3 regions of the Bacillus pacificus genome follow, and region 1 is predicted to be linked to each of the others. Evidence: a T-box and tRNA genes for the amino acid it is inferred to sense, from the RefSeq annotation. Region 1 holds a T-box; the other regions hold tRNA genes.
What was found. The T-box of region 1 lies ahead of lysS (lysine--tRNA ligase). A T-box ahead of a tRNA ligase gene usually reads a tRNA of that ligase, here a tRNA-Lys.

Region 1 (10,227 bases):
ATCATTCATTTCTTTGAATTGAAATCAAAGAAGATGGAACAATTCCTAAATGGCAGTAGCATTATAGTAGTAGAAAATGGAGAGATTGTAAAAGAGAATTTGATGAAGGCGAAAATGTCGGAACAACAACTATATATGCAATTAAGAGAAAAAGGAATTCATGATCTGAAGAGCTTACAGCAAGTTACAGCTGAGCCGAATGGGCGGATTGGTTACCAATTAATAGAGAAAGCTCAACCGATAACTTTAGAAATGTTAGAAAAAGTAATAGATCAGTACAATATAAAAAGATAATTTATCTTAAGAAAAACCAATACTACAACGGAAGTATTGGTTTTTCTATTTTTTTACATATTAATATAGGGGAAATAATAAGCCAATCTTAAAATTAGATATAGGCTTATTATTATGCTATATTCAATGAACCTATAGTGAATGTGGTAAAAAAATTAATTTGGCATAGGTAGCCACAGCACTAAAATTTATAAGTTTTTAATGTGATACTAAAAATAGGATTAGAACAAGGAGATAGAAACATAATGGAATTTTGGGAATCAAGTTTTATTGAGAAACAAACGATGTGGGGTTTTGAACCTACAGAATCTGCAATTTTGGCAAAAGATTTTTTTCTAGAAAAGAACGTTAAGGACATATTAGTTCCGGGTATTGGTTATGGAAGAAACGCGAAGGTATTTATCGAAAATAGTATAAATGTAACAGGTATTGAAATTTCGAAAACAGCGATCGATTTAGCAAGAGAAAACGGACTAGAAGATGTTAGTATCTATCACGGTTCGGTAAACGAAATGCCTTTTGATAATAAACTGTATGATGGGATATTTAGTCATGCACTTCTTCATTTGTTGAATGAACAGGAAAGAGAGAAATTTATTGAAGATTGTTATAATCAGTTAAAACCAGACGGATATATGGTTTTTACAACTGTTTCTAAAAAAGCTCCCATGTACGGAAAAGGAAAACAGTTGGATAAAGATTATTATGAGATAATGGAAGGTGTAAAAATGTTCTTCTATGATTCGGAATCTATAAAAAAAGATTTTAATCAATATGGATTAGTACAAGTTTCGGAAATTGATGAACCAAATAAGAACATGGCAAATAAACCTTCAATCAACTTTTTAACGATAAAATGTAAGAAAGAACTATAACTAAAAGTTATTAAGAATGATTAAATATGTTTATATATTAATTATGCACAAATAAAGAGGACAAGCATATAATAGAAATACCTTTTAACTTTAAGTAACCTTAACTTTCGTTAATAGGGTATCTCAAAATCCCCAAAAGAGCACTTGCGGAAACAAGTGCTCTTTTATTTTTTGTTTATTTAAGATGAATAAATTTCGTTAAATCAATATGGGGTTTTAAGCCATTATTTTATATAAAGTGGTAAAATAAATAGGGGGAATATTTAAGGGGGCGGAACATTTGAAACTAAAAGAGCTGGCGAATTTGTTATTGATTAAAGAAACTATTGGCAATATGGATGTAGAAATTACGGGGTTAGAAATGGATTCTAGAAAGATAACTGATGGAGATCTATTTATATGTGTATCAGGTATCGATGGTTTTCTTGAAGATCGACATCAATTTGTTGAAGATGCAGTGAAGAATGGTGCTGTAGCGCTAATTGTAGAAAGGGATGTAAATATTGAGATACCTAAAATAGTAGATCGTGAACTTGCAATAACTCACGCAATAAACATGGCATCTTCTAATGATATCGTTTTGATTGCAGGGAAAGGGCATGAAACGTATCAAATTTTAAAAGATTCAACTATTCATTTTGATGATAAAGAAAAAGCTCGACAAGCAATTATTAACAAATGAATTTAATTAATAGCTTAATAGTATTTCTAATAAAAATAATGTTTTAGATAAAGCTAAAACTAATAACGAAGTAATTTTTTGAAGAATTGATCATTGAAAGGTAAGGGTGTTTCTCTAAATATATGAGGGGAAAACCTTACCTTTTATAGTTTTATTTCTGAAAAATAAATGTTATAGCATTTGTTTTTAATTGAATATGCCTTTCATCGCGAACAATATCATAGACTAATTCTTTTATTTCAACTTTAATTTCTTTCCATTCCTTATAAATACTTTTTAATAGATATATCATATCTTCAGTAGGAAGGTTAATTTCAATTAAAGCATCTAATTCTTCATTTGTATGTAAGTCAATTTCTTGTATGTTCGAGTTAATAATTAAACAATTAATACCGCCGTTTGTTGTACCTTTTTTCATAGAATGGAGCACGTGTTTTAAATCTTCTTCTGACTCAACATGCTCTAAACTGGATACTGCAACGATATAATCATAAGTATTAGGTTGAATGTAGTAGTTTTCAATTGCTGCTTGTTCTGTTTTAATATTATTAATTACACCATATTCTTTACTATAAGTTTGTAATTTTGTTAAAGCAGAATCAAGTAAATCCACACATGTAACAGTACCACTAGTATTTTGAATCTTTTGGGCAATTGGAATACTATTTCTTCCAACGCCAGAGCCGAGATCAAGTACTTGCAAGTTGTTTTTTCCTTCAAAATAATCCATCAAATCCATAACTGTTTTAACTGGTTTGTAAAGCCAAGAGCCAGTTTCAAATAGTTTGTATTGTTCATAGCAAAGGTCATGATATTTCTTTTCTTCTTGTCTTATGTAATCGAGACGATTCATATTGTTTCAGCTCCAATATTATTATTGCGAAATGAATGGGTAGGACAACCTTTTATATTTGTTTGAATTCGAAAAATACCACCAGCATGTGGATATTCTTTTAATTCGTTATTTGTCATTCTTGTTCTGGCTGTTGTAACATATAGGTCTGTTAAATTAGGTCCTCCAAATGTACACGAGGTTACATATAGCGCTGGAATTGGGATGCTTAATATTCGTTCTCCAGTTGAAGGATTCCATCTCGTAATCTTTGAACCTCCCCAATGAGCAATCCATAAACAACCTTCCTCGTCAATTGTCATACCATCAGGTAGACCGTCATTTTCGGGGAAAATGATTACATCATTTGGATTACGAATTTCTCCAGTACAAATATTATAATGAAAACGAACTACTTTTTTAGTAGGTGTATCAATATAGTAAAGGTATGTATAATCAGGTGACCAAGCGATGCCATTTGATGTATTTACATGTGAAACTTTTTTCTCTACCTTTAAACTATTATTTAAACAATACAAGGAACCTACAGCATTAATACCGTATGTATCTGTAGTACCTGCCCAAAAACGTCCTGCTGGATCGCATTTTCCATCGTTAAAACGATTATCAAATAAATGTGGTTCAGGGTCAAAAATATGTGTCAGTTTTTCTGTTTTTATATTAATAGAATAAAAGCCATTTTCCATAGCTAGGAGTAGTACGTCATCTAAATATGGAACAACACAGCCAATTTGTTGATTGAGAGCAATTACTCGGTTTGTATTAGCGGTAGGGCTAAATATGCATAATTGTTTCTCCACAATATCAACCCAGTATAAAAGCTGCTTTTTTTCATCCCAACATGGTCCTTCAGCTAAACTTGCTTTCGCATCTAAAATTAATTCTATATTACTGTCCAAGATGTCCACCTCGCTTTATAAGATATTTATATAATTCGATAAGAATAGAGGTAAACCTTTTAATCAGAAGATATTAAGATTTGTACTATGGAAAAGTAATTTTCTCGAGCGATTAAAAAATGTATAAACATGGAGAGGAAAATGCATATGATGTTTTATGAAATTATTTGCTTTTCTTGTAAAAATATATTTCGTGTGTATGAAGGTAGTGAAAAATATAAGCGATTTAAAGAGAAACCAAAAGGGTTATATTGTTGTGATGAGTGTAGCCACAAAATTCAATTAGAAGCGATAAAGAATTTTTTTTAGATAATTATACTGTTTTATTTCGGAAAAGTTTGACAATAGAGTCGTTTTAAATTATCATATGAAAAAACTAATATTTAAAATGGCATGGAAGAGAAGAGTAGTTAAGAAAGAATACATACAGAGAGCTCTGGTAGCTGAGAAAGAGCGGTATACATCTTAACGAAAAAAGACTTGGAGCTGCGCAAGGAACTAATTTATTTAGGGATGGTGCGACGGGTTCTCCCGTTATAGAGATAGGGTATAAGCTATTTTGCCGTACCTGAAGAGGTTAGTATGGCGACATATTAACAAACTGAGGTGGTACCGCGAAGCTAATAACTCTCGTCCTCAAGATGAATAATCTTGGGGGTGGGAGTTTTTTTATTGCAAAAAAATGAAAATGTGAGAACAAAAATATAATTGAGGTGAGTAGTATATGCATTGGGCGTATGAAGTAGCAAATGAATTAATTAGAAAACATCCAAACAAAGAAACTTTTATTTGCGCATCTGGGATTAGTCCATCAGGTTCTGTTCATATTGGAAACTTTCGTGAAATCGTAACGACTTATTTTGTTGTAAGGGCACTTCAAGATTTAGGGAAAAAAGCGCGTTTTATATTTTCATGGGATGATTACGACAGGTTTAGAAAAGTTCCTAAAAATATTGATCCATCTTTTATAAAGTATATCGGTATGCCATACTGTAATATACCAGATCCGTATGGATGTCATAATTCATATGCTGATCATTTTGAAAAAGAGTTTGAGGAATCTCTTCAAGCATTTGGAATTGAAGTAGAATTTATTTATCAACATGATGAATACAGGAGCGGAAGGTATAACAAAAGCATATTAGAGGCTTTGTATAAAAGAAAAGAAATATATGGTATTTTAATGGATTATAAAACTGGGGAATGTAGTGAAGAAGAGCGAGAGAGCTTCTATCCAGTTACGTTATATTGCGAGAAATGCGGGAGAGATACAACAGCGATTACGCATTTTGATGAAGTATTAAAAACAGTTCGGTATGAATGTGAATGTGGAAATCAAAATGAATTATCTATACTAAATACAAATAATATGAAATTGAATTGGAAAATCGATTGGCCGATGAGATGGATGATAGAGGATGTTGTTTTTGAACCGGGCGGAAGAGATCATTCATCAGAAACGGGTAGTTATAATGTATCAAAAGAAATTGCGAGAAAAATATTCAATCGTGAAGCGCCCCATTACGTTGCTTACGATTTCATTGGTATTAAAGGGAATCATGAAAAAATGTCTAGTTCCTCAGGGAATAGTATTACACCTAGCGAGTTGCTAAAAGTGTATTTGCCCGAAGTGATTCTATTTATGTTTGCAAAATATAGGCCAGACGCAGCTTTTCATATCGGTCTTGATGAAGATGTGATTCGCAATTATACAGAGTATGAACGATCAAAAGATCGTTATAAAAATAAAACGCTCAAAAATGAAGATTTATTTGATGCAATTAAACTTTCTAGAGTAGATAGCGAATTGAAAGAATATCCGAAATTTAATCAAGTAGCAGGAACGTTACCGTTATTAAATTTTGATTCATCTATTTTACAAGGTATATTAGACAAAATAGATAGGAATTATGCATTAGAGGATATGGTAGCGATAAGTAAACGTGCAGAGTATTGGGTTAGAAACTTTCAATCTGAAAAATTAATGGCGGTAAATCAAGAGAGAAATATAGAGTTTTACAACACATTAGATGAAAGACAGAAAGAATGGTTAGTAGAAGTCTGCAACATACTTCGTTCTAACAAAGATTACTCTAACTTAATGGAACAATTGTACGCGCTTTGTCATCATGAAAATAAAAAAATAATGAAAGAAAATCAAAAACAATTATTTATTATTATATATAAGCTCATTATGAATCAGTCCAGTGGCCCTCGAATACCGTTATTAATACATGTTGTAGGAGTTGAAAAGTTCATCACATTATTAGATTTTTAAAAAGCTCAAAGAAATGCAAGTACTTAAAGGGCTAAGTACTTGCATTTCAAATTCTATTACCGTGAATACATTTTCGGACATTCGTCACCACTAGGTTCATAAAAACAATGACTTTTAAACTGTCCTACAAATGGCTGGTTATACCATTGGGGTGGACAAGATCCAACTGGACGGAAATACCAAAGAGCCCATCGTGCAGGCCAGCGCCATTCACCTTGTAAAACTTTTCGTGCGATTTCTTTTTCTGACTCACGAGCACGTTGATAAAAATATCCGTATTGCACTGCTTCGAATCCACCAGGGCTTTGATATACAGCGTCACGTACAGAACGAAGTTGTTTAAAATCTAAGCAATCACAAAATACACGATTTACTACTACACAGCCAACAAGTTGTTCACCTTGTCGACCGTCGCCTTCAGCTTCAGCACGCATTAAACGAGCTAGTAAATCAACATCGCTTTCGTTATATGGAATAAGGGGCATAGTGATACCACCTTTCTTTACCTGTTATAGTAAAGAGTGTATGTATGAAAATAAGCTAAGTGCTTTTCTATATGTAAATTCATTAATTATTAAAAGGAGCTTTTATGAAAAAAGCTAATTATTAATTGTAGACTAATATAAAGAGGAGAGATAATATGCATCGAATTCAGAAAGACCATATCATTTACGCAATGTCACCAGAAAATCAACCATGTATGGAAGTAGAAATTGGGAGTCGCCTTATATTTGAAACATATGATTGCTTTGAAAATCAAATTAATTCTGAAGATGTTGTGTTTCAAGAATTAGATTGGAACCGGATTAATCCAGCGACTGGTCCGGTATATATTAATGGTGCAGAACCTGGGGATATATTAGTTGTTACGATTGAAAAGATAAAAATTGCAGAGCAAGGTGTTTTAACTACAGGGGTGAATCTTGGCGTAATGGGTGAAGAGCTACATGAAAATACAGTGAAAATCGTCTCAATACATAATGAACATGTTCTGTTTTCAAATGAACTACAAATCCCGATTAATCCAATGATCGGTGTAATTGGAACAGCGCCGAAAGAAGCGAGCATTTCATGTGGCACACCGCATGATCACGGTGGGAATATGGATTGTAAAGAGATAAAAGAAGGGACAACATTATTATTACCTGTAAATGTTCCTGGTGCTTTATTAGCATTAGGTGATTTACACGCAGCGATGGGTGATGGTGAAATTGGTGTTAGTGGAGTAGAGGTTGCTGGTGAGGTGACGGTAACAGTTCAGATTATAAAAGGAAAGAAATGGCCACTACCAATGGCTATCCAAAATGAAAAAGTAATGACGATTGCTTCAGATAAATTACTAGATGATGCGGCGAATCGCGCTGTACGTAATATGGTGACATTTTTACATGAAGAATTAGTAATGTCTAAAGCTGATGCTACTCTTTTATTATCAGCTGCCGGTGATTTAAAAGTTTGTCAAGTTGTGGACCCGCTTAAAACGGCACGAATGGAACTAAGTATGGACTATATGGAGAAGCTAGGTTTTAATTTGAGTAAATTTCATATTAAGTAAGAATAATAGAAGAAGGATGCTTTTGTATAAAAGTATCCTTTTTAAATTTACGAATTAAATAAAAAAAGGTATTATTTATTTTATATAATTGCATATACGATTGCGGATCGAAAAAGGAGTAAATAATGGTTAAAATTATGATTGTAGAAGATGATATGAAAATAGCAGAATTATTATCAACACATGTTACGAAATACGGGTATGAAGGAATTATTGTATCGGATTTTCAAAATGTATTAAATATTTTTTTAGAAGAACAACCAGAGTTAGTTTTATTGGATATTAATCTACCGAGTTTTGATGGGTACTATTGGTGTCGTCAAATTCGCGGAGTTTCTACATGTCCGATATTATTTATTTCAGCTCGTGAAGGTACGATGGATCAAGTTATGGCGTTAGAAAACGGTGGCGATGATTTCATTTCAAAGCCATTCCATTACGAAGTTGTAATGGCTAAAATTCGAAGTCATTTAAGACGTGCTTACGGAGATTATGCACCAAAAATAGAAGAACGGATGGTTGAGCAACATGGTCTTTGTTTATATCCTGAAAGGCTTGTATTGAAGCTTAAGAATCAAGAAATTGATGTAACGAGAAATGAAGCTATTTTATTAGAAATGTTAATGAAAAATTATCCGCGTGTTGTGAGTAGGGAAGTATTGTTAAATAAATTATGGGATAGCGAATCTTATGTTGATGATAATACATTGAGTGTAAATACAACACGTGTGCGAAAAAAGTTAAAAACGTTACATATTGAGGATGCGATTGAAACGATTCGTAGTGTTGGATATAGATTGCATATTACTTGGGATACAGGTATGGAAAAATGATAAAGCTGTTTATACGTGATCATATACCTCTTATTTGTTTTACAGCAATCCAACTACTATCCATATTTCTCGTATATTGGTTTGATGGACATAAGCATATCGCGACGGCATTGTATGCAATGTTTTTAGGTGCCTTTTTTATGGTAGGCTATTTAGTATTTCGTTACTTTACTCATCGTACTTTCTATGAACGATTAGCAAACCCGATGCAATCTTTAGATGAATCTGTTCAAAAATCTGATTTTGCAGCTGTGTCGACTGCTCTTCAAGAACTACTTGAGATGCAATATCGCCATTATCAAAATCAGCTTCAGATGCAAGAGAGAAAAAATAATGATCATTTAACCTTTATGAATCAGTGGATTCATCAAATGAAAACACCTTTATCTGTAATAGAATTAATTACACAGGATGAAGTCGATCCACGTTTTGAAAGCATAAATGAGGAAACAGATAGGCTGAAAAAGGGGTTAGAGATGGCACTGTATGTCGCACGTTTAGAAGCATTTACACAAGATTTTTATGTGGAAAGAGTACAATTACATAAAATAGTGAATGATTCCGTGCATGAACATAAACGCTTCTTTATCCGGAATTTTGTATATCCAGAGCTTAAAATTGATAAGGACATTACAGTAGAAAGTGATGCGAAATGGTTACAATTTTTAATTGGACAAATACTATCAAATGCGATTAAATATTCATCTGGTAGCCGAGAGAAGATTAAAGTGAAAGCTTGTAAGGAAGGTAATAATGTTATACTTGAAATTGCTGATAACGGTGTAGGCATACCGAAGCAAGATTTACCAAGAGTGTTTAAACCTTTCTTTACAGGAGAAAATGGTAGAGATTTTAAAGAATCAACTGGAATGGGGCTATATCTCGTATATGAAATTACGAAGCAATTAGGGCATAGTGTAGAAATCCATTCAGAAGTTGGTAAAGGTACATGCCCATCAACTTAAGAATTTTCACTACCCCCAAGTGACAAAAAACGTTATTCTTTCTAAAAAGCTAGCTAGAAAGGGTGACATTTTTTATGAATCTTTCGATTCAAGATGAATTACAACTATTTTCTGAAGAACTGTATCGTCATTTAACCCCTTCTCTTTTGGAAGAACTCGCAAAAGAATTAGGTTTTGTAAAAAGAAAACGAAAGTTTTCTGGAAATGAATTAGCTACCATATGTATTTGGGTAAGTCAACGTACAGCGAGTGACTCGCTTGTTCGACTATGCAGTCAATTACATGCGGCTACAGGCACTCTTATGAGTCCAGAAGGACTCAATAAACGCTTTGATAAAAAAGCGGTTGAATTTTTGAAATATATTTTTTCGGCATTATGGAAAAGTAAAATCTGTGAAACATCGGCCATTTCAAGCGCGGCGCTCACGTATTTTCAACGAATTCGTATTTTAGATGCGACGATTTTCCAAGTACCAAAACATTTAGCCCATGTATATCCTGGATCAGGTGGTTGTGCACAAACAGCGGGTATCAAGATTCAATTAGAATATGACTTACATAGCGGACAGTTTCTAAACTTTCAGATAGGTCCAGGAAAAAATAATGATAAGACCTTTGGAACAGAATGCTTAGACACATTACGTCCAAGCGATTTATGTATCCGTGATTTAGGTTATTTTTCATTAGAAGACTTAGATCAAATGGATCAACGAGGTGCTTATTATATATCCAGATTAAAATTAAACCATACCGTGTATGTAAAAAATCCGTTTCCAGAATACTTTCGAAACGGAACCGTAAAAAAGCAATCACAGTATATCCAAGTTGATTTAGAACATATTATGAACAATTTAAAACCCGGTCAAACATACGAAATAAAAGAAGCTTACATTGGAAAGAATCAAAAACTATTCACACGTGTAATTATCTATCGTTTAACAGACAAACAGATACAGGAACGTAGAAAAAAACAAAGTTACACTGAAAGTAAAA
Region 2 (10,227 bases), 2.3 Mb from region 1:
CTGAAGCCCCAGTAAACGGCGGCCGTAACTATAACGGTCCTAAGGTAGCGAAATTCCTTGTCGGGTAAGTTCCGACCCGCACGAAAGGTGTAACGATTTGGGCACTGTCTCAACCAGAGACTCGGTGAAATTATAGTACCTGTGAAGATGCAGGTTACCCGCGACAGGACGGAAAGACCCCGTGGAGCTTTACTGTAGCCTGATATTGAATTTTGGTACAGTTTGTACAGGATAGGCGGGAGCCTTTGAAACCGGAGCGCTAGCTTCGGTGGAGGCGCTGGTGGGATACCGCCCTGACTGTATTGAAATTCTAACCTACGGGTCTTATCGACCCGGGAGACAGTGTCAGGTGGGCAGTTTGACTGGGGCGGTCGCCTCCTAAAGTGTAACGGAGGCGCCCAAAGGTTCCCTCAGAATGGTTGGAAATCATTCGTAGAGTGCAAAGGCATAAGGGAGCTTGACTGCGAGACCTACAAGTCGAGCAGGGACGAAAGTCGGGCTTAGTGATCCGGTGGTTCCGCATGGAAGGGCCATCGCTCAACGGATAAAAGCTACCCCGGGGATAACAGGCTTATCTCCCCCAAGAGTCCACATCGACGGGGAGGTTTGGCACCTCGATGTCGGCTCATCGCATCCTGGGGCTGTAGTCGGTCCCAAGGGTTGGGCTGTTCGCCCATTAAAGCGGTACGCGAGCTGGGTTCAGAACGTCGTGAGACAGTTCGGTCCCTATCCGTCGTGGGCGTAGGAAATTTGAGAGGAGCTGTCCTTAGTACGAGAGGACCGGGATGGACGCACCGCTGGTGTACCAGTTGTTCTGCCAAGGGCATAGCTGGGTAGCTATGTGCGGAAGGGATAAGTGCTGAAAGCATCTAAGCATGAAGCCCCCCTCAAGATGAGATTTCCCATAGCGTAAGCTAGTAAGATCCCTGAAAGATGATCAGGTTGATAGGTTCGAGGTGGAAGCATGGTGACATGTGGAGCTGACGAATACTAATAGATCGAGGACTTAACCATATAATATGTAGCAATGTTATCTAGTTTTGAAGGAATATATAATTTTCCTCTTGACATTTCGAAAGAAATGTTTATAATGATAAAAGTCTGGTAATGATGGCAGAGAGGTCACACCCGTTCCCATACCGAACACGGAAGTTAAGCTCTCTAGCGCCGATGGTAGTTGGGACCTTGTCCCTGTGAGAGTAGGACGTTGCCAGGCTAATATTATTCCGCAGTAGCTCAGTGGTAGAGCTATCGGCTGTTAACCGATCGGTCGTAGGTTCGAGTCCTACCTGCGGAGCCATTATGCTTCCATAGCTCAGCTGGTAGAGCACTTCCATGGTAAGGAAGAGGTCACCGGTTCAAGCCCGGTTGGAAGCTTGGGAATAGGTTTAAAACTTTTTTGGCCCGTTGGTCAAGTGGTTAAGACACCGCCCTTTCACGGCGGTAACACGGGTTCGAATCCCGTACGGGTCACCACTTTTGGAGGATTAGCTCAGCTGGGAGAGCACCTGCCTTACAAGCAGGGGGTCGGCGGTTCGATCCCGTCATCCTCCACCATATATATTTTAAATGTCGGAGGGGTAGCGAAGTGGCTAAACGCGGCGGACTGTAAATCCGCTCCTTCGGGTTCGGCAGTTCGAATCTGCCCCCCTCCACCATTTTCTTTAAAATAACCTGAGAGGGTTTATTTTTTTGAAAAGATAACCATACTAGTAAATATTAATGGGCTATAGCCAAGCGGTAAGGCAACGGACTTTGACTCCGTCATGCGCTGGTTCGAATCCAGCTAGCCCAGCCATTTACGAGCCATTAGCTCAGTTGGTAGAGCATCTGACTTTTAATCAGAGGGTCGAAGGTTCGAGTCCTTCATGGCTCACCATTTTCGCGGAAGTAGTTCAGTGGTAGAATACAACCTTGCCAAGGTTGGGGTCGCGGGTTCGAATCCCGTCTTCCGCTTAATTACTAAGGGGCCTTAGCTCAGCTGGGAGAGCGCCTGCCTTGCACGCAGGAGGTCAGCGGTTCGATCCCGCTAGGCTCCATCTAATAGAGAAAGCTTACATCATATGATGTAAGCTTTTTTTGTGTTTAAAAAGACAACTTTCATACTTGTCATTTAAAATGGAGAAAACGTGAAAATAAAGGATGGGGATAATTATGAAAGTTGTTATTGCATCTGATTCATATAAAGAAAGCTTAAAAGCTATAGAAGTATGTGAAGCTATTGAAAGAGGTTTTGGAGCAATTTTTCCTAAAGCAGAGTATGTAAAAATACCAATTGGAGACGGAGGGGAAGGAACGGTTGATTCCCTTGTTGATGCTACAAGCGGGAGGATTATATCATTTCATGTGACAGGACCGCTTAGAGAGAGCGTACAAGCCTTTTACGGTATGTCTAAAGATAAAAAGACAGCGTTTATTGAAATGGCAGCAGCATCAGGCTTACAACACGTTCCAGCTAAAAAGCGAAACCCACTTATTACGACGACGAAAGGAACAGGAGAACTTATACTACATGCGCTAGACGAAGGAGCTGAGCATATCATTTTAGGACTGGGAGGAAGTGCTACAAATGATGGAGGAGCGGGTATGTTGTCAGCTTTAGGAGTCAGGTTTATAAATGGAAAAGGAGAAGTAATAGAGCCGTCTGGTGGAACGTTACATTCGATTGTCTCTATTGATTTTTCACAAATGGATTCACGCTTAAAGCATATAAAGATAGAAGCAGCATGTGATGTAGATAATCCGTTAGTTGGAATAAGAGGAGCATCTTTCGTATTTGGGCGACAAAAGGGTGCGGATGAAGAGATGATGAAAGAGCTGGATGAGAATTTAAAGCATTATGCGCATATCCTTAAACAATACCTATTTTGCGACGTATCTAAAATACCTGGTGCAGGAGCTGCAGGAGGTATGGGAGCAGCTGTTATTGCAGTGCTGAAAGGAAGCTTGCGGAGGGGAATTGAAATTGTATTAGATTATACAAATTTTGATAAGCATATAGAAGGTGCAGATTTAATTATAACTGGCGAAGGGAGAATAGATGAACAAACAGCATATGGAAAGGCCCCAGTAGGTGTTGCGGAGCGTGCAAAGCTTTTTCATATTCCTGTCATTGCGATTGGGGGATCAGTATCTCCGAATTACTCGGCTGTTCATGAAAAAGGAATTGATGCAGTATTTAGTATTACAACAAGTCCGATGACATTAGAGGAGGCATATAAAGTAGCAGAAGAGAATATTGAAATGACAGCAAAGAATATTGCAGCAGTGTGGAAAATAGCATCAGAAAAACACTTCTAAATGCGGGAGTGTTTTTTATTATTATCTAATAATAATGATAGTAGTTGTTTCATTAAGTTAACTTTATACATAGAATAGTCTTAACATTTGGATTTTGAAGCGGATATAAGTGAATAATTTGTATATCCATACAGAAAAATGTCGAGTTGAGTCAGACTATATAAAAGATTTAAAATATTTAGTGAAGGCACAAAAGGGGGATACTATCTATGAAAAAAGAAATTTCAGTTATTGGAGTTCCAATGGATTTAGGCCAGATGCGTCGTGGAGTTGATATGGGGCCGAGCGCAATCCGTTATGCAGGTGTAATTGAAAGAATTGAAGAAATTGGATATGACGTTAAAGATATGGGAGATATATGTATAGAGAGAGAAAAAGAAGTAGATGTAAATACAAGCTTAAGAAACCTTACACAAGTTGCAACTGTATGTAACGAATTAGCAAGTAAGGTGGATCATATTATAGAAGAAGGGCGTTTTCCACTTGTATTAGGTGGCGATCATAGTATCGCTATTGGTACATTAGCTGGTGTTGCGAAACATTATAAAAACCTAGGTGTTATTTGGTATGATGCACATGGCGATTTAAATACAGAAGAAACTTCACCATCTGGAAATATTCACGGTATGTCACTTGCAGCAAGTTTAGGGTATGGACATCCGGCGCTTGTAGATTTATACGGGGCATATCCAAAGGTGAAAAAAGAGAATGTTGTAATTATCGGTGCACGTGCATTAGATGAAGGAGAAAAAGACTTTATTCGAAATGAAGGTATTAAAGTATTTTCAATGCACGAGATTGATCGTATGGGTATGACGGCTGTTATGGAAGAAACAATCGCGTATTTATCTCATACTGATGGTGTGCATTTATCATTAGATTTAGATGGTCTTGATCCTCATGATGCACCAGGAGTTGGAACACCTGTAATTGGTGGCTTATCTTATCGTGAAAGTCATTTAGCAATGGAGATGTTAGCGGAAGCTGATATTGTTACATCTGCCGAGTTTGTTGAGGTAAATACGATTTTAGATGAGCGAAATAGAACGGCAACAACAGCGGTTGCTTTAATGGGTTCTTTATTCGGTGAAAAACTAAAATAAATGTAAGAAAAGCAACTGAGAAGTTGCTTTTTTTATTTGAAAATAGGCGTATAATAATGATTTATATTATACTGTACGATAAGAATGTTTGACATCTTACCAATTTAGACTAAAGGGGGTTGTTTGTAATTGTCGTTTGTTTCATGTATGGTATAATTAACTAGTTGTTGGAAATACATACAGATAGAGCATAAAACAATATTTCAATATATGGATAGAATTGCTCGTAAGTAGGAGGAAGGGTTAGCATGCCTTTTGAAGATACGACCATTTTGAAATATCTTAGTACGGCATTAGATATTGCCGTTGTATGGTTTATTATATATAAGCTAATTCTCATAATCCGAGGGACGAAAGCTGTTCAACTTTTAAAAGGGATTACAGTTATTATTGTCGTTCGGATGATCAGTATTTTCCTTGGATTGCGAACGCTATATTGGCTAACTGAACAAGTATTAACGTGGGGATTTTTAGCCGTTATTATTATTTTCCAGCCAGAATTGCGAAGAGCGCTTGAGCAGCTAGGACGCGGGAGTTTATTTTCGCGTACTGGAACTCATGAGGATGATGAGCCTGAAATGGTTGCAACAGCGATAGCGAAAGCAACGGAATATATGGGAAAACGTAGAATTGGTGCATTAATTACCTTGTCAAAAGAGACCGGTATGGGTGATTATGTAGAAACGGGTATTCCGCTAAATGCAAACGTATCATCGGAATTACTCATTAATATTTTCATTCCAAACACACCTCTTCACGATGGAGCAGTAATTATGCAAGGAAGTACCATTAAAGCAGCAGCTTGCTATCTTCCGTTATCAGAAAGTCCATTTATCTCTAAGGAGTTAGGAACTAGGCATCGCGCTGCAATGGGAGTTAGTGAAGTTACTGATAGCATTACAGTAGTTGTGTCGGAAGAAACAGGCCAAATTTCTTTAACGAAAAATGGTAAGTTGCATCGTGATTTGAAGACAGAACAACTGAAAGATATGTTGTTAGCTGAATTTAGTGCGAACGAAAAAACGACTTCTTCGTCTTTATGGAATTGGAGGAGAAAGCGTCATGGATAAGTTAATGGAGAATCATTGGTTTTTAAAGGGGATCTCATTACTATTGGCGTGTATGCTTTTTATGTCAGCGACTTTAACTGAAAAAAATACGACATCGGGGATACTACCTTTTGCAAATGATGCGAAAGAAACATTAACTAATTATGCTATTAACGTTAAGTATGATGAAGAGAAATATATTGTAAGTGGTATTCCGGCAGAGGGCGTTAAGGTGAAGTTAGAGGGTCCAAAGGCAGCAGTTGCTACGGCAAAAGCGAAAAAACAATTTGATATACCAGTTGATTTGAGAGGTAGCGAAAAAGGAACGTATGAAGTTTCTTTGAAAACGAATGGACTTCCAGATGATGTGAAAGGAACAGTTCAGCCATCAACAATTAAAATTACTCTTCATGAAAAAGCGAGAAAATATGTTCATGTAGACTTGAAATTATCAAATGAGGATCAGATGTCAGCTGGTGCTACGCTCGAAAAATCAAACATTAAACCTGATACGGTTGAGGTAGTTGGGACGAAAGAAGAAATTGAAAGTATTTCATCTGCTAAGGCGTATGTTGATTTAAAAGGTGTTAATAAAACTGTTACAAAAACACCCGAAGTGACATTATACAATAAAGAAGGCAAACGTTTAAATGTAAGAACAAGTCCATCTAAAATTAGTGTAACGTTGAATGTGGCGACGCAAGCTACGGCCAATAATACTGAAAAAACTGTTCCTATAACATATGCGAAAAAGGGGAGTTTACCGGAAGGATTGGCCGTTACAAATGTTAGCGTTGAGCCGAGAGAAGTAACGATAGCAGGTCCAAAAGATATATTGGATAATATACAATCGATAGAGGGGGTCGAAGTAGATCTTAGTCAATTGACAGAGTCTACAACATTCGATACCTCTGTTTTATTACCAAAGGGTGTAACAAGTGCGAAGCCAAATCAAGTAAAGGTTTCAGTAGGCGTACAAAAAACAAAACAAACGAAAACAAGAACGATTGATGGTATATCAATTCAAAAAAATGGACTTTCTAAAGACGTTACGGCCCAGTTACTTTCGCCGCAAGATGGGAAGATAAGCGTTGATATTTCAGGAGAAACAAGTATAGTAGATAAAATAACAGCTGCTCAAATAACAGCAGTGATTAATCTACAAAATGTGTCTCCTGGGACGAAGGATGTTGCTATTCAAGTGAGTGGCCCTGGTAATATTTCAATAGAGCCAAAACAAAAAAGTGCTAAAGTCACAATTGTGAAGAAAGAAAATCCTGATAAAGAAGTACAGGGTAACGGTGAGCAACCAAATTCAAATAATAATAAAGATAATCAAACTGAAAAACCAAAAAATCCTGAACCTGAACCTAAGCCTGATCCAGAAAAGGAAAAGGAGAAGGAACCGGAACAAAATAAAGATAAAGAAACTAGCCAAGAGCCAACAGTAGATAATCAAAAAGAGCCAGAAAAAGGAGCGAATCATAATGGGTAAATATTTTGGTACAGATGGAGTACGCGGGGTTGCGAATCAGGAGTTAACACCTGAATTAGCGTTCAAAATTGGACGTTTTGGTGGTTATGTATTAACAAAAGATACAGACCGTCCAAAAGTAATTATCGGCCGTGATACACGTATATCAGGACATATGTTAGAAGGAGCTTTAGTAGCAGGTCTATTATCAACTGGAGCAGAAGTAATGCGTCTTGGTGTTATTTCTACACCAGGTGTTGCTTATTTAACGAAAGCGTTAGATGCACAAGCTGGTGTTATGATTTCTGCATCTCATAATCCAGTACAAGATAACGGAATTAAATTCTTCGGTTCAGACGGTTTTAAATTAACAGATGAGCAAGAAGCAGAAATCGAAGCTTTATTAGACAAAGAAGTGGATGAATTACCACGTCCAACAGGTACGAACCTTGGGCAAGTGAGTGATTATTTTGAAGGTGGACAAAAGTATTTACAATACATTAAACAAACTGTAGAGGAAGATTTCTCAGGTTTGCATATCGCTTTAGATTGTGCGCATGGTGCTACATCTTCTTTAGCTCCGTACTTATTTGCTGATTTAGAAGCTGATATTTCAACAATGGGAACTTCACCAAATGGTATGAACATTAACGATGGAGTAGGTTCTACGCATCCAGAAGTATTAGCTGAATTAGTAAAAGAAAAAGGTGCTGATATTGGTCTTGCTTTCGATGGTGATGGTGACCGTTTAATCGCTGTAGATGAAAAAGGAAACATCGTTGATGGCGATCAAATTATGTTTATTTGTGCAAAGTACATGAAAGAAACTGGTCAACTAAAGCACAATACAGTTGTTTCAACAGTTATGAGTAACTTAGGTTTCTACAAAGCACTTGAAGCTAACGGTATTACAAGTGATAAAACAGCAGTTGGTGATCGCTACGTAATGGAAGAAATGAAGCGCGGAGGTTACAACTTAGGTGGAGAACAATCAGGACATATTATCTTACTTGATTACATTACAACTGGTGATGGAATGTTAAGTGCACTTCAACTTGTAAACATTATGAAAATGACGAAAAAACCATTATCTGAGCTTGCAGGAGAAATGACAAAATTCCCGCAATTACTAGTAAACGTTCGTGTAACAGATAAAAAACTAGCACTAGAAAACGAAAAAATTAAAGAAATTATTCGTGTTGTAGAGGAAGAAATGAACGGTGATGGCCGCATTCTTGTTCGTCCATCTGGAACAGAACCACTTATTCGTGTAATGGCAGAAGCACCAACACAAGAAGTTTGTAATGCATATGTACATCGCATTGTAGAAGTTGTGAAAGCGGAAGTTGGCGCTGAATAATTTAATAAATTTATTGAAAAGGAGCACAATAAGTGCTCCTTTTTCATATGTTTTATAGATGGTGAAAAAATTTTCATTGACGGTTTATCCATGTTTGTTATAAGATGGTCTTGTTCTTTTTCTCAAAGGAAATATTGTAAATTATAGAAGCGCCAGAACTACAAGTAGTGTAGTTGACGAGGTGGGGTTTATCGAGATTTCGGCGGATGGCTCCCGGTTGTTCATCACAACCGCAAGCTTTTACTTAAATCATTAAGGTGACTTAGTGGACAAAGGTGAAAGTGTGATGAGAGAAAAGGAACGGATACAAACTAGCTGTATAAGTATATACGGACTTAAACCCAATCGAGAGGAAGGTGAAAGCCGTTACAAGCTTACAGGGCTAGCAATATGTAATCCGTTTTTTAGTATAAATAAAAATGGTATCGGACTATGTCGTTACATGTTCGCAGAGCAGTGTAAGCATTTGTAACGGCGACTAAACATGTGTGGAATCGTAGGATTTATTGGAGAGCAAGATGCAAAGGAAATTTTATTAAAAGGTTTAGAAAAGCTAGAATATCGTGGATATGATTCAGCAGGTATTGCAGTACAAGCAGAGAACGGTGTTGTTGTATACAAAGAAAAAGGCCGTATTGCAAAACTTCGCGAAATCGTAGATGAGAACGTAGCAACAAGCGTGGGAATCGGTCACACACGCTGGGCTACACATGGTGTTCCGAGCAAAGTAAACGCGCATCCGCATCAAAGTACATCAAAGCGTTTTACACTAGTTCATAACGGTGTAATTGAAAACTATGAGTTAGTGAAGAAGGAATATTTACAAGATGTAACGTTCGTAAGTGAAACGGATACAGAGGTTATCGTACAGCTTATGGAACAACAAGTGAGCACAGGACTAAGTGTAGAAGAAGCGTTCCGTAATACGCTATCTCTTTTACATGGCTCTTATGCAATCGGATTACTTGATGCTGAAAATCCAAACATGATTTATGTTGCTAAAAACAAAAGCCCGCTATTAGTAGGTGTTGGTGACAACTTTAATGTTGTGGCGAGCGACGCTATGGCGATGTTACAAGTTACAGATCAATTTATTGAATTAATGGATAAAGAAATTGTAATTGTAACGAAAGAAAGTATTACAATTAAAAACTTACAAGGTGAAACGATTGAACGTGCACCGTTTACAGCGGAATTAGACGCAAGTGATATTGAAAAAGGAACATACCCTCATTTCATGCTTAAAGAAATCGATGAGCAACCACTTGTTATCCGTAATATAATTCAAAAGTATCAAGATGAAAATGGCGAGATTGAATTAGATCAAGACATCCGCAATGCGATTTTAGATAGCGATCGTATTTATATCATTGCATGTGGAACAAGTTATCATGCAGGTCTTGTTGGAAAACAATTTATCGAGAAGTTTGCAAAAATGCCAGTTGAAGTGCATGTAGCAAGTGAATTCTCTTATAACATGCCATTATTAACAGAAAGACCATTCTTCATTTACATTTCACAAAGTGGTGAAACAGCTGATAGCCGTGCAGTACTTGTACAAACAAATGAAATGGGTCATAAAGCATTAACGATTACAAACGTACCTGGTTCTACACTTTCTCGTGAAGCGGATTATACACTTCCGTTATACGCGGGACCAGAAATCGCAGTTGCATCAACGAAAGCTTACACAGCACAGCTTGCAGTACTTTCAATTTTAGCTGCAGATATTGCTAAAGCAAAAGGTGAAGTTCTTGGTTTTGACTTAACACACGAACTAGGACTTGTAGCAAATGCAATGGTACAACTTTGTGATCAAAAAGAAGAAATGGACGCATTAGCAAAACAATTTTTAGCAACAACGCGTAACTGCTTCTTCATCGGACGTAGCGTAGACTTCTACGTAGGATTAGAAGGTGCGTTAAAGCTAAAAGAAATCTC
Region 3 (10,227 bases), 2.2 Mb from region 1:
TGGATGCCTTGACACTAGGAGTCGATGAAGGACGGGACTAACGCCGATATGCTTCGGGGAGCTGTAAGTAAGCTTTGATCCGAAGATTTCCGAATGGGGAAACCCACCATACGTAATGGTATGGTATCCTTATCTGAATACATAGGGTAAGGAAGACAGACCCAGGGAACTGAAACATCTAAGTACCTGGAGGAAGAGAAAGCAAATGCGATTTCCTGAGTAGCGGCGAGCGAAACGGAACATAGCCCAAACCAAGAGGCTTGCCTCTTGGGGTTGTAGGACATTCTATACGGAGTTACAAAGGAACGAGGTAGACGAAGCGACCTGGAAAGGTCCGTCGTAGAGGGTAACAACCCCGTAGTCGAAACTTCGTTCTCTCTTGAATGTATCCTGAGTACGGCGGAACACGTGAAATTCCGTCGGAATCTGGGAGGACCATCTCCCAAGGCTAAATACTCCCTAGTGATCGATAGTGAACCAGTACCGTGAGGGAAAGGTGAAAAGCACCCCGGAAGGGGAGTGAAAGAGATCCTGAAACCGTGTGCCTACAAATAGTCAGAGCCCGTTAATGGGTGATGGCGTGCCTTTTGTAGAATGAACCGGCGAGTTACGATCCCGTGCGAGGTTAAGCTGAAGAGGCGGAGCCGCAGCGAAAGCGAGTCTGAATAGGGCGTTTAGTACGTGGTCGTAGACCCGAAACCAGGTGATCTACCCATGTCCAGGGTGAAGTTCAGGTAACACTGAATGGAGGCCCGAACCCACGCACGTTGAAAAGTGCGGGGATGAGGTGTGGGTAGCGGAGAAATTCCAATCGAACCTGGAGATAGCTGGTTCTCCCCGAAATAGCTTTAGGGCTAGCCTTAAGTGTAAGAGTCTTGGAGGTAGAGCACTGATTGGACTAGGGGTCCTCATCGGATTACCGAATTCAGTCAAACTCCGAATGCCAATGACTTATCCTTAGGAGTCAGACTGCGAGTGATAAGATCCGTAGTCAAAAGGGAAACAGCCCAGACCGCCAGCTAATGTCCCAAAGTGTGTATTAAGTGGAAAAGGATGTGGAGTTGCTTAGACAACTAGGATGTTGGCTTAGAAGCAGCCACCATTTAAAGAGTGCGTAATAGCTCACTAGTCGAGTGACTCTGCGCCGAAAATGTACCGGGGCTAAATACACCACCGAAGCTGCGGATTGATACCAATGGTATCAGTGGTAGGGGAGCGTTCTAAGGACAGTGAAGTCAGACCGGAAGGACTGGTGGAGTGCTTAGAAGTGAGAATGCCGGTATGAGTAGCGAAAGACGGGTGAGAATCCCGTCCACCGAATGCCTAAGGTTTCCTGAGGAAGGCTCGTCCGCTCAGGGTTAGTCAGGACCTAAGCCGAGGCCGACAGGCGTAGGCGATGGACAACAGGTTGATATTCCTGTACCACCTCTTTATCGTTTGAGCAATGGAGGGACGCAGAAGGATAGAAGAAGCGTGCGATTGGTTGTGCACGTCCAAGCAGTTAGGCTGATAAGTAGGCAAATCCGCTTATCGTAAAGGCTGAGCTGTGATGGGGAAGCTCCTTATGGAGCGAAGTCTTTGATTCCCCGCTGCCAAGAAAAGCTTCTAGCGAGATAAAGGTGCCTGTACCGCAAACCGACACAGGTAGGCGAGGAGAGAATCCTAAGGTGTGCGAGAGAACTCTGGTTAAGGAACTCGGCAAAATGACCCCGTAACTTCGGGAGAAGGGGTGCTTTCTTAACGGAAAGCCGCAGTGAATAGGCCCAAGCGACTGTTTAGCAAAAACACAGCTCTCTGCGAAGCCGTAAGGCGAAGTATAGGGGGTGACACCTGCCCGGTGCTGGAAGGTTAAGGAGAGGGGTTAGCGTAAGCGAAGCTCTGAACTGAAGCCCCAGTAAACGGCGGCCGTAACTATAACGTTCCTAAGGTAGCGAAATTCCTTGTCGGGTAAGTTCCGACCCGCACGAAAGGTGTAACGATTTGGGCACTGTCTCAACCAGAGACTCGGTGAAATTATAGTACCTGTGAAGATGCAGGTTACCCGCGACAGGACGGAAAGACCCCGTGGAGCTTTACTGTAGCCTGATATTGAATTTTGGTACAGTTTGTACAGGATAGGCGGGAGCCTTTGAAACCGGAGCGCTAGCTTCGGTGGAGGCGCTGGTGGGATACCGCCCTGACTGTATTGAAATTCTAACCTACGGGTCTTATCGACCCGGGAGACAGTGTCAGGTGGGCAGTTTGACTGGGGCGGTCGCCTCCTAAAGTGTAACGGAGGCGCCCAAAGGTTCCCTCAGAATGGTTGGAAATCATTCGTAGAGTGCAAAGGCATAAGGGAGCTTGACTGCGAGACCTACAAGTCGAGCAGGGACGAAAGTCGGGCTTAGTGATCCGGTGGTTCCGCATGGAAGGGCCATCGCTCAACGGATAAAAGCTACCCCGGGGATAACAGGCTTATCTCCCCCAAGAGTCCACATCGACGGGGAGGTTTGGCACCTCGATGTCGGCTCATCGCATCCTGGGGCTGTAGTCGGTCCCAAGGGTTGGGCTGTTCGCCCATTAAAGCGGTACGCGAGCTGGGTTCAGAACGTCGTGAGACAGTTCGGTCCCTATCCGTCGTGGGCGTAGGAAATTTGAGAGGAGCTGTCCTTAGTACGAGAGGACCGGGATGGACGCACCGCTGGTGTACCAGTTGTTCTGCCAAGGGCATAGCTGGGTAGCTATGTGCGGAAGGGATAAGTGCTGAAAGCATCTAAGCATGAAGCCCCCCTCAAGATGAGATTTCCCATAGCGTAAGCTAGTAAGATCCCTGAAAGATGATCAGGTTGATAGGTTCGAGGTGGAAGCATGGTGACATGTGGAGCTGACGAATACTAATAGATCGAGGACTTAACCATATAATATGTAGCAAATGTTATCTAGTTTTGAAAGAATATAAAAAACTTGTTGACTTTAAAAGTTAAATGAGTTACAATAATTCTTGTCTTAAATGAATACAGTCTGGTAATGATGGCAGAGAGGTCACACCCGTTCCCATACCGAACACGGAAGTTAAGCTCTCTAGCGCCGATGGTAGTTGGGACATTGTCCCTGTGAGAGTAGGACGTTGCCAGGCAAATGGAGGATTAGCTCAGCTGGGAGAGCACCTGCCTTACAAGCAGGGGGTCGGCGGTTCGATCCCGTCATCCTCCACCATTTAGCCGACTTAGCTCAATTGGTAGAGCAACTGACTTGTAATCAGTAGGTTGGGGGTTCAAGTCCTCTAGTCGGCACCAGAAATTATGGCGGTTGTGGCGAAGTGGTTAACGCACCGGATTGTGGCTCCGGCATTCGTGGGTTCGATTCCCATCAGTCGCCCCATTTTTCTTAAATAAATTAATATGCGGGTGTGGCGGAATTGGCAGACGCACCAGACTTAGGATCTGGCGCCTTTGGCGTGGGGGTTCGACTCCCTTCACCCGCACTTTTAATTAAATAACTCATACATGTCTTGCGGAAGTAGTTCAGTGGTAGAATACAACCTTGCCAAGGTTGGGGTCGCGGGTTCGAATCCCGTCTTCCGCTCCAATTTTCAATATGACATGCCGGGGTGGCGGAACAGGCAGACGCACAGGACTTAAAATCCTGCGGTGGGTAACCACCGTGCGGGTTCGACCCCCGCCCTCGGCACCATATGCGCCCGTAGCTCAATTGGATAGAGCGTTTGACTACGGATCAAGAGGTTAGGGGTTCGACTCCTCTCGGGCGCGCTTTTATTAACGGGAAGTGGCTCAGCTTGGTAGAGCACCTGGTTTGGGACCAGGGGGTCGCAGGTTCAAATCCTGTCTTCCCGATATTCCCAAAAACATGGGGCCTTAGCTCAGCTGGGAGAGCGCCTGCCTTGCACGCAGGAGGTCAGCGGTTCGATCCCGCTAGGCTCCACTTATCTTAATATCATTTATGGCGGTGTAGCTCAGCTGGCTAGAGCGTACGGTTCATACCCGTGAGGTCGGGGGTTCGATCCCCTCCGCCGCTACCATAAAGGACCTTTAGCTCAGCTGGTTAGAGCAGACGGCTCATAACCGTCCGGTCGTAGGTTCGAGTCCTACAAGGTCCACCATTAGAAGTTTATATCTCGGAGGTATACCCAAGTTCGGCTGAAGGGATCGGTCTTGAAAACCGACAGGCGGCGAGAGTCGCGCGGGGGTTCGAATCCCTCTACCTCCTCCATTTTTTCTAAAGTAAATATTTGATCGTCGCGGGGTGGAGCAGTCTGGTAGCTCGTCGGGCTCATAACCCGAAGGTCGCAGGTTCAAATCCTGTCCCCGCAACCAAGGTCCCGTGGTGTAGTGGTTAACATGCCTGCCTGTCACGCAGGAGATCGCCGGTTCGACCCCGGTCGGGACCGCCATTTTTACATAAAGGCTCGGTAGCTCAGTCGGTAGAGCAGAGGACTGAAAATCCTCGTGTCGGCGGTTCGATTCCGTCCCGAGCCACCATTTTGAAGTCGCAAGCCGGCTTAGCTCAATTGGTAGAGCAACTGACTTGTAATCAGTAGGTTGGGGGTTCAAGTCCTCTAGCCGGCACCACTTTCAAAATGAGCCATTAGCTCAGTTGGTAGAGCATCTGACTTTTAATCAGAGGGTCGAAGGTTCGAGTCCTTCATGGCTCACCATTTACAATTTAATGCGGGTGTAGTTTAGTGGTAAAACAAGAGCCTTCCAAGCTCTGGTCGAGAGTTCGATTCTCTTCACCCGCTTTTCAATTATGGGCCTATAGCTCAGCTGGTTAGAGCGCACGCCTGATAAGCGTGAGGTCGATGGTTCGAGTCCATTTAGGCCCACCATAATTGTTCCGCAGTAGCTCAGTGGTAGAGCTATCGGCTGTTAACCGATCGGTCGTAGGTTCGAGTCCTACCTGCGGAGCCATATTTATAGAGAAGTACCCAAGTGGCTCAAGGGGCTCCCCTGCTAAGGGAGTAGATCGCGAACGCGGTGCGAGGGTTCGAATCCCTTCTTCTCTGCCAGTAATTGGCCCGTTGGTCAAGTGGTTAAGACACCGCCCTTTCACGGCGGTAACACGGGTTCGAATCCCGTACGGGTCATACTAAAAGAGATAGCATAATCTGCTATCTCTTTTTTTGTTGTGTAAAAGTAGCCTTTGGATAGTCTGCTTTTTTTTATGAATTAAAAGAAAGATGAAGTATTCGCTGTTACAGTTGGGAATACAGAGAGCTGTAAGTATAATCATGTTGTTTACCTTGACCTGTATGAGTATGAAGGAATGTTCACTTAACAAATCATACTCAAATTGAATTTTTATCTCGGCCTTATGCTAAAGCCTCCTGCACTTGGATAAACGGGTAAATCTCATAGCTGGGAAGATCCTAAGGAATTAGTTGTAGAGTTATTAGATACCGTTGAATAATAAAAATTGAAATATGGGTTGTTCAAACAAAGGATGCTGTATTAGGCGCTACGGCGGAAAATAAATAATATATAGAAGAAACTGTCTCTCAGTAGGTGATCTACTGGAGGCAGTTTTTTTATGCTGTCATTATTGTCGAGTTTTGTCGGTAAGTCGATATATTGCAAAAATCGCCGATATAATTTGAGTTACGGTCGATAAATTTCAAAAATCGCTGATATATTTGGAGTTATAGTCGATATATTCTAAAAATCGCCGATATAATTTCACTTACCGACAAAAACATAAGAAAATCCCTTTCACAATCTAAAGAAAACGCCTCCATTGAAATGGATTCCACACCTATTCCAATAACTTTACACTCTATGTGAAAAAGTTCACAAATAGGTCATAATTTGTGAAGTAATTCACAATAATACGTGCTACAATATGAGTGTAAAGAAGTTAAACAACATTAAATTAGTATTTTAATTAATTACTTAAACAATCATAAAAAAATATATGTGAACAATAGAGAGGGGAAATTACCATGAAAAAAGGTATCAATCGTGTAGTATTAGTAGGAACAGGAGCTGTAGGTTGTAGTTACGCTTACTCAATGATCAACCAAGGTGTAGCTGAAGAATTCGTATTAGTAGATGTTAATGAAGCAAAAGCAGAAGGGGAAGCAATGGACTTAAGCCATGCGGTACCATTCTCTCCATCACCAACAAAAGTTTGGAGCGGTAGCTATGCAGATTGTAAAGATGCAGATTTAGTAGTTATCACTGCTGGATTACCACAAAAGCCAGGTGAAACTCGTTTAGACTTAGTTGAAAAAAATACAAAGATCTTTAAACAAATCGTTCGCGGTATTATGGATAGCGGATTCGATGGAATCTTCTTAATCGCAACTAACCCAGTTGATATTTTAACTTACGTAACTTGGAAAGAATCTGGTCTACCAAAAGAGCGCGTAATTGGTTCGGGTACTACTTTAGACTCTGCTCGTTTCCGTTACATGTTAGGTGACTACTTAGATGTAGATCCACGTAACGTTCATGCTTACATCGTTGGTGAACACGGTGACACTGAACTTCCAGTATGGAGTCACGCTACTATCGGTGTACAAAAACTAGAAACAATTTTAGCTAACAACGAACAGTACAAACAAGAAGACTTAGATAAAATCTTCGAAAACGTACGTGATGCAGCTTACCATATTATCGAGCGTAAAGGTGCAACTTACTACGGAATCGGTATGTCACTACTTCGTGTAACTAAAGCAATCTTAAACAACGAGAACAGCGTATTAACTGTATCTGCATACCTTGAAGGTCAATACGGTGAGAAAGATGCTTACGTAGGTGTTCCAGCTGTAATTAACCGTGAAGGTGTACGTGAAATCGTAGAGCTTGAGTTAAATGAGGATGAAAAAGCGAAATTCGCTCATTCTGTAAAAGTATTAAAAGAAACAATGGCACCAGTACTATAATAATTGCTAAATAATCCAGAAGTGGGGAACTACTTCTTACTTCTGGATTTATATATAATTTAATATAAATTCCTTTTCCGGTTTCCCTTGTATATCCCCAATATACCCCTTTTGCTGGATCAGGGTCGTTTATAGAAAAGAGCACTCTACTTTGCGTAGAGTGCTCTTTATTATTATCATTTTTTAGGCGTCAATCCTAATTTCTTTAAAATATCTGCCAGTGTACCGCTTTTTGATTTTTCTACAGGTGTTTGTGATTTGGATGCATCTGGACCTTTTTTCAAGAAGTTCTTTTCAACGAAGCGAATATCTTTTTCGTCGACAATACCATCTTTGTTAAGGTCGCCGTCTTTCACAGATAGTCCTTTTTTACCGTAGTTGTTAGCGATAATTTCAGCATCTTTTATATCAATTACTTTATCGCCATTTACATCACCTGCAAGGTTTTCATCAAAGCGTGCATAATAATATTGGCCAAGTAGCTTACCGTCTTTTTCAGTACCAAGTTTCGTGGTTAGTCGGCTTGTTAAATGCCCTGGTACTTCTACATATAAGTTATAGTCGCGTTTATTAACAGGAAGTCCATTTAGTTTGAAGGATCCGTATTTATCAAGTGAGCCTTCAAACTTATGACGGTAAGAATCTGTTGCATATACTTTTACGCCAAGCTTTGTATAATCGAATTTTTCATCTAAATATCCGCGTTCATTTAAGAAAGCACCAGGTTTAATACTTCCTTCGACTAGTGAGTTTAAAGACATAACTGAGAATGTTTGATCTTGAAGGACACGCATTCTATTTGGCTCTGATTCACCTTGTTTCCAGTAAGCGAACACTGATAAATCTAATTGAGCATTTGCTTCATAAAACTCATCATTTTCTACTTTAAAAGTTACATCAATGAACGGGAAATCACCATCTAATCCAGCGAAGTTTTTGTCATCGATAGCTCCGCCAACTGTAACAGAACCTTCTTCTAGTTTCGGTTCATTTACTTTTGCGGTCACCCCTTTTTCGAAAAGTAGCTTTTCAAAAGCAGGATTTAATTTCGCATTTGCAAATTTGAAGTTCTTTTCTAGGAATTTTACGTTAAATTCCCCAGCAACAAATTGTTTCACATGTTTGGCGTTTAGCGTCACAGTGAATTCATCACCTTTATATACTTCTTTTTTATCATAACTAGTTTTCGCATATTGAGCTCCTTGCGGGATAAACCAATAGTTATTTACACCGCTCGGATAGTCAGCTCCTGCAGTTGCATAATCGAAAATATATACGCCTGTATTCATTGGACCTTCAGTTTTAAAGGATTCAGGAGTAATGCCAACTTTAAAGTCACCATTTGCATTAATAGGTAAAAACTTATGCAAGTATGGAGAATAATCATAGTACATCACTCCGTTTGCTTCTTGCGTAATGTTTAATCCTTTTCCTTTTAAGTAGTCAACGTTCGAATCATACACATTTCCTTTAATCCATAGTGCTTTTTTACCGTCTTCTACTGTATAGTTCTCTTCATTTAATTCATAAATACCAGGCCGTAATCCAGTTAATTTCACTTCTGGCGGTGTATTATCAATTACGACATAATCCCCTTTCACACGTGCTTTACCGTCTTTATCGTAGCCAACAAACTCAATTGTGTAATCACCTTCTGGTAAGTCGATTTTCTCATCACCAATTGGTTTTGCAGGATCATTTGTAAAAGGATACACCCTGCCGTTAAAGAATGAATCTAAGTAGTAATACACATCAGTTTTTAATCCACTAGTGTTTAATGTACCAAGGAAACCGAGAGCTTTATTTGTTTTGGAATCTTTCACGATAAGATCTAACGTTTCAAGTTCGCTGTTTAATTGGAACGCCCCGTGCAAATACGATTCACGGTATGGATTGAATTTAGATGTATCAGTTGAAATTGCTTTTCTTGATAATATTGCATTTTCAATACCAGGTTCTGATACACGAATAGAGAACGGAATTTGGTACGTTTCTTCTTTATTTTTCGTATTTGTAATATGAATATATCCTTCATATCGGCCTTGTTTTACACCGGCTGGAACATTAATTTTTGCTTCAATTTCATCTGATTTGCCAGCATCAAGAGTAATTGTTTCTGGAACAGAAACTTTTACACCGTTTGCGGTAGCGTCGTTAATAGAAGAAGATGCTGGTGTATAAGAAATTTCTGTTTTAAATTCTTTTTTCTCTTGTTTATTATGATTTTGTACTTTTATATTTCGTTTTTGTTCAAGAGATTCACCGTCTTTTTGATAGAACTTCCCGAATGCAATGGATCCAGTTTCTTCAGGTACTTCAATTACTTCATCATTTACAACTGTTTTTGTTGTATCTAGCACTTTAAAACTAGTTTCCGTATGAACGGCGTTGTACGCATCTACTCGTCCAGCTCCAACTTCATATACGGAATACTTTTCTTTTAAATCATCAGCTGTGTTCATAAGAGACGTCTTTACATCGAATGGAGAGTATTCTGGGTGTTCTTGTAAAATAAGAGCAGCAACGCCCGCGATATGAGGAGAAGCCATAGATGTTCCTTGCATACGCTCATAGGAAACATCATAATTTTCGCCCTCTTGTGGGTCGTTAATATATTCAGGTACTGTTGAAAGTACAGCAACACCAGGCGCTGTAATATCTGGTTTAATATCATCATTTGATGTAACAGGACCGCGTGAGCTAAAGTCTGCAAGATGATCGCCTTCTGTTTGAATATAACTAAGTTCGTCAAAGGTAAAGGATGTATTACCTTGTTCGATTTGAGCTTTTAGTTTTTCACCGTCTTCTTTCGTTAGGCGGAATGCGGGAATGTATTTTGTACTTTCGCCAACGTAGAAAGGAATTTCTCCGTCCACATTGTTATAAATAATAACGGCTTTTGCACCAGCTTGTTTTGCATTCGCAATTTTTTCATCAAATGACAGTGTACCACGTGCAACGAGAGCGATTTTTCCTTTTACATCTTTTTTACTAAACTCGTCAGGCGTACCAATTCCTACAGATTCAATAGGTAAAGTTTGTCCCTTGAAATCTTCTATTTTATCAGTAAAGTTTTTGCCGAATAAAATTAGATTAGGAAATTGTAATTGTCCAGCATGACCTGATAGTTTCGGTAAGGAAATAGAGCTATCACTTGCGCCAACCGTAATCGCAAATGGAGAAGCACCTGGTGATCCGAGTGTCGCTGGATTTGGACCAGAGTTTCCAGCAGCAACGACTGTAACAACACCGGAAAGCATCGCGTTATTGACAGCGATAGACGTAGGATCAAGTGGATTGTTGCTATCGTCACCTAACGATAAGTTAATAACATTCATGCCGTCAGA

Region 2: it has a tRNA-Lys gene. The T-box ahead of lysS (lysine--tRNA ligase) is inferred to sense a tRNA for this amino acid. The anticodon was not compared.
Region 3: it has a tRNA-Lys gene. The T-box ahead of lysS (lysine--tRNA ligase) is inferred to sense a tRNA for this amino acid. The anticodon was not compared.

The regions. Positions count from the first base shown of each region.
Region 1 is NZ_CP086328.1:2,680,107-2,690,333, reverse strand. Features, by position in the region: gene LMD38_RS14155 (DUF421 domain-containing protein) at 1-294, shown strand, start outside; gene LMD38_RS14150 (class I SAM-dependent methyltransferase) at 540-1,169, shown strand; partial or broken gene LMD38_RS14145 (Mur ligase domain-containing protein) at 1,450-1,722, shown strand; gene LMD38_RS14140 (class I SAM-dependent methyltransferase) at 2,003-2,704, opposite strand; gene LMD38_RS14135 (SMP-30/gluconolactonase/LRE family protein) at 2,701-3,603, opposite strand; gene LMD38_RS14130 (DUF2197 domain-containing protein) at 3,745-3,912, shown strand; T-box leader at 3,989-4,244, shown strand; gene lysS (lysine--tRNA ligase) at 4,328-5,881, shown strand; gene LMD38_RS14120 (cell wall hydrolase) at 5,938-6,366, opposite strand; gene LMD38_RS14115 (acetamidase/formamidase family protein) at 6,522-7,436, shown strand; gene LMD38_RS14110 (response regulator transcription factor) at 7,562-8,269, shown strand; gene LMD38_RS14105 (sensor histidine kinase) at 8,266-9,234, shown strand; gene LMD38_RS14100 (IS4 family transposase) at 9,309-10,227, shown strand, end outside.
Region 2 is NZ_CP086328.1:4,930,231-4,940,457, reverse strand. Features, by position in the region: rRNA gene LMD38_RS25390 (23S ribosomal RNA) at 1-1,014, shown strand, start outside; rRNA gene rrf (5S ribosomal RNA) at 1,101-1,216, shown strand; tRNA gene LMD38_RS25380 (tRNA-Asn) at 1,226-1,300, shown strand; tRNA gene LMD38_RS25375 (tRNA-Thr) at 1,305-1,377, shown strand; tRNA gene LMD38_RS25370 (tRNA-Glu) at 1,402-1,476, shown strand; tRNA gene LMD38_RS25365 (tRNA-Val) at 1,482-1,557, shown strand; tRNA gene LMD38_RS25360 (tRNA-Tyr) at 1,575-1,658, shown strand; tRNA gene LMD38_RS25355 (tRNA-Gln) at 1,724-1,798, shown strand; tRNA gene LMD38_RS25350 (tRNA-Lys) at 1,804-1,879, shown strand; tRNA gene LMD38_RS25345 (tRNA-Gly) at 1,885-1,956, shown strand; tRNA gene LMD38_RS25340 (tRNA-Ala) at 1,967-2,039, shown strand; gene LMD38_RS25335 (glycerate kinase) at 2,155-3,300, shown strand; gene rocF (arginase) at 3,510-4,403, shown strand; gene cdaA (diadenylate cyclase CdaA) at 4,652-5,473, shown strand; gene LMD38_RS25320 (CdaR family protein) at 5,466-6,947, shown strand; gene glmM (phosphoglucosamine mutase) at 6,940-8,286, shown strand; gene LMD38_RS25310 (hypothetical protein) at 8,573-8,758, shown strand; gene glmS (glutamine--fructose-6-phosphate transaminase (isomerizing)) at 8,771-10,227, shown strand, end outside.
Region 3 is NZ_CP086328.1:475,539-485,765, forward strand. Features, by position in the region: rRNA gene LMD38_RS02375 (23S ribosomal RNA) at 1-2,897, shown strand, start outside; rRNA gene rrf (5S ribosomal RNA) at 3,000-3,115, shown strand; tRNA gene LMD38_RS02385 (tRNA-Val) at 3,120-3,195, shown strand; tRNA gene LMD38_RS02390 (tRNA-Thr) at 3,200-3,275, shown strand; tRNA gene LMD38_RS02395 (tRNA-His) at 3,285-3,360, shown strand; tRNA gene LMD38_RS02400 (tRNA-Leu) at 3,383-3,463, shown strand; tRNA gene LMD38_RS02405 (tRNA-Gly) at 3,493-3,567, shown strand; tRNA gene LMD38_RS02410 (tRNA-Leu) at 3,584-3,672, shown strand; tRNA gene LMD38_RS02415 (tRNA-Arg) at 3,676-3,749, shown strand; tRNA gene LMD38_RS02420 (tRNA-Pro) at 3,760-3,833, shown strand; tRNA gene LMD38_RS02425 (tRNA-Ala) at 3,849-3,921, shown strand; tRNA gene LMD38_RS02430 (tRNA-Met) at 3,942-4,018, shown strand; tRNA gene LMD38_RS02435 (tRNA-Ile) at 4,023-4,099, shown strand; tRNA gene LMD38_RS02440 (tRNA-Ser) at 4,117-4,209, shown strand; tRNA gene LMD38_RS02445 (tRNA-Met) at 4,237-4,313, shown strand; tRNA gene LMD38_RS02450 (tRNA-Asp) at 4,315-4,390, shown strand; tRNA gene LMD38_RS02455 (tRNA-Phe) at 4,403-4,478, shown strand; tRNA gene LMD38_RS02460 (tRNA-Thr) at 4,493-4,568, shown strand; tRNA gene LMD38_RS02465 (tRNA-Lys) at 4,579-4,654, shown strand; tRNA gene LMD38_RS02470 (tRNA-Gly) at 4,668-4,738, shown strand; tRNA gene LMD38_RS02475 (tRNA-Ile) at 4,749-4,825, shown strand; tRNA gene LMD38_RS02480 (tRNA-Asn) at 4,833-4,907, shown strand; tRNA gene LMD38_RS02485 (tRNA-Ser) at 4,915-5,005, shown strand; tRNA gene LMD38_RS02490 (tRNA-Glu) at 5,012-5,083, shown strand; partial or broken gene LMD38_RS02495 (IS4 family transposase) at 5,184-5,339, opposite strand; gene LMD38_RS02500 (L-lactate dehydrogenase) at 5,936-6,880, shown strand; gene LMD38_RS02505 (S8 family serine peptidase) at 7,057-10,227, opposite strand, start outside.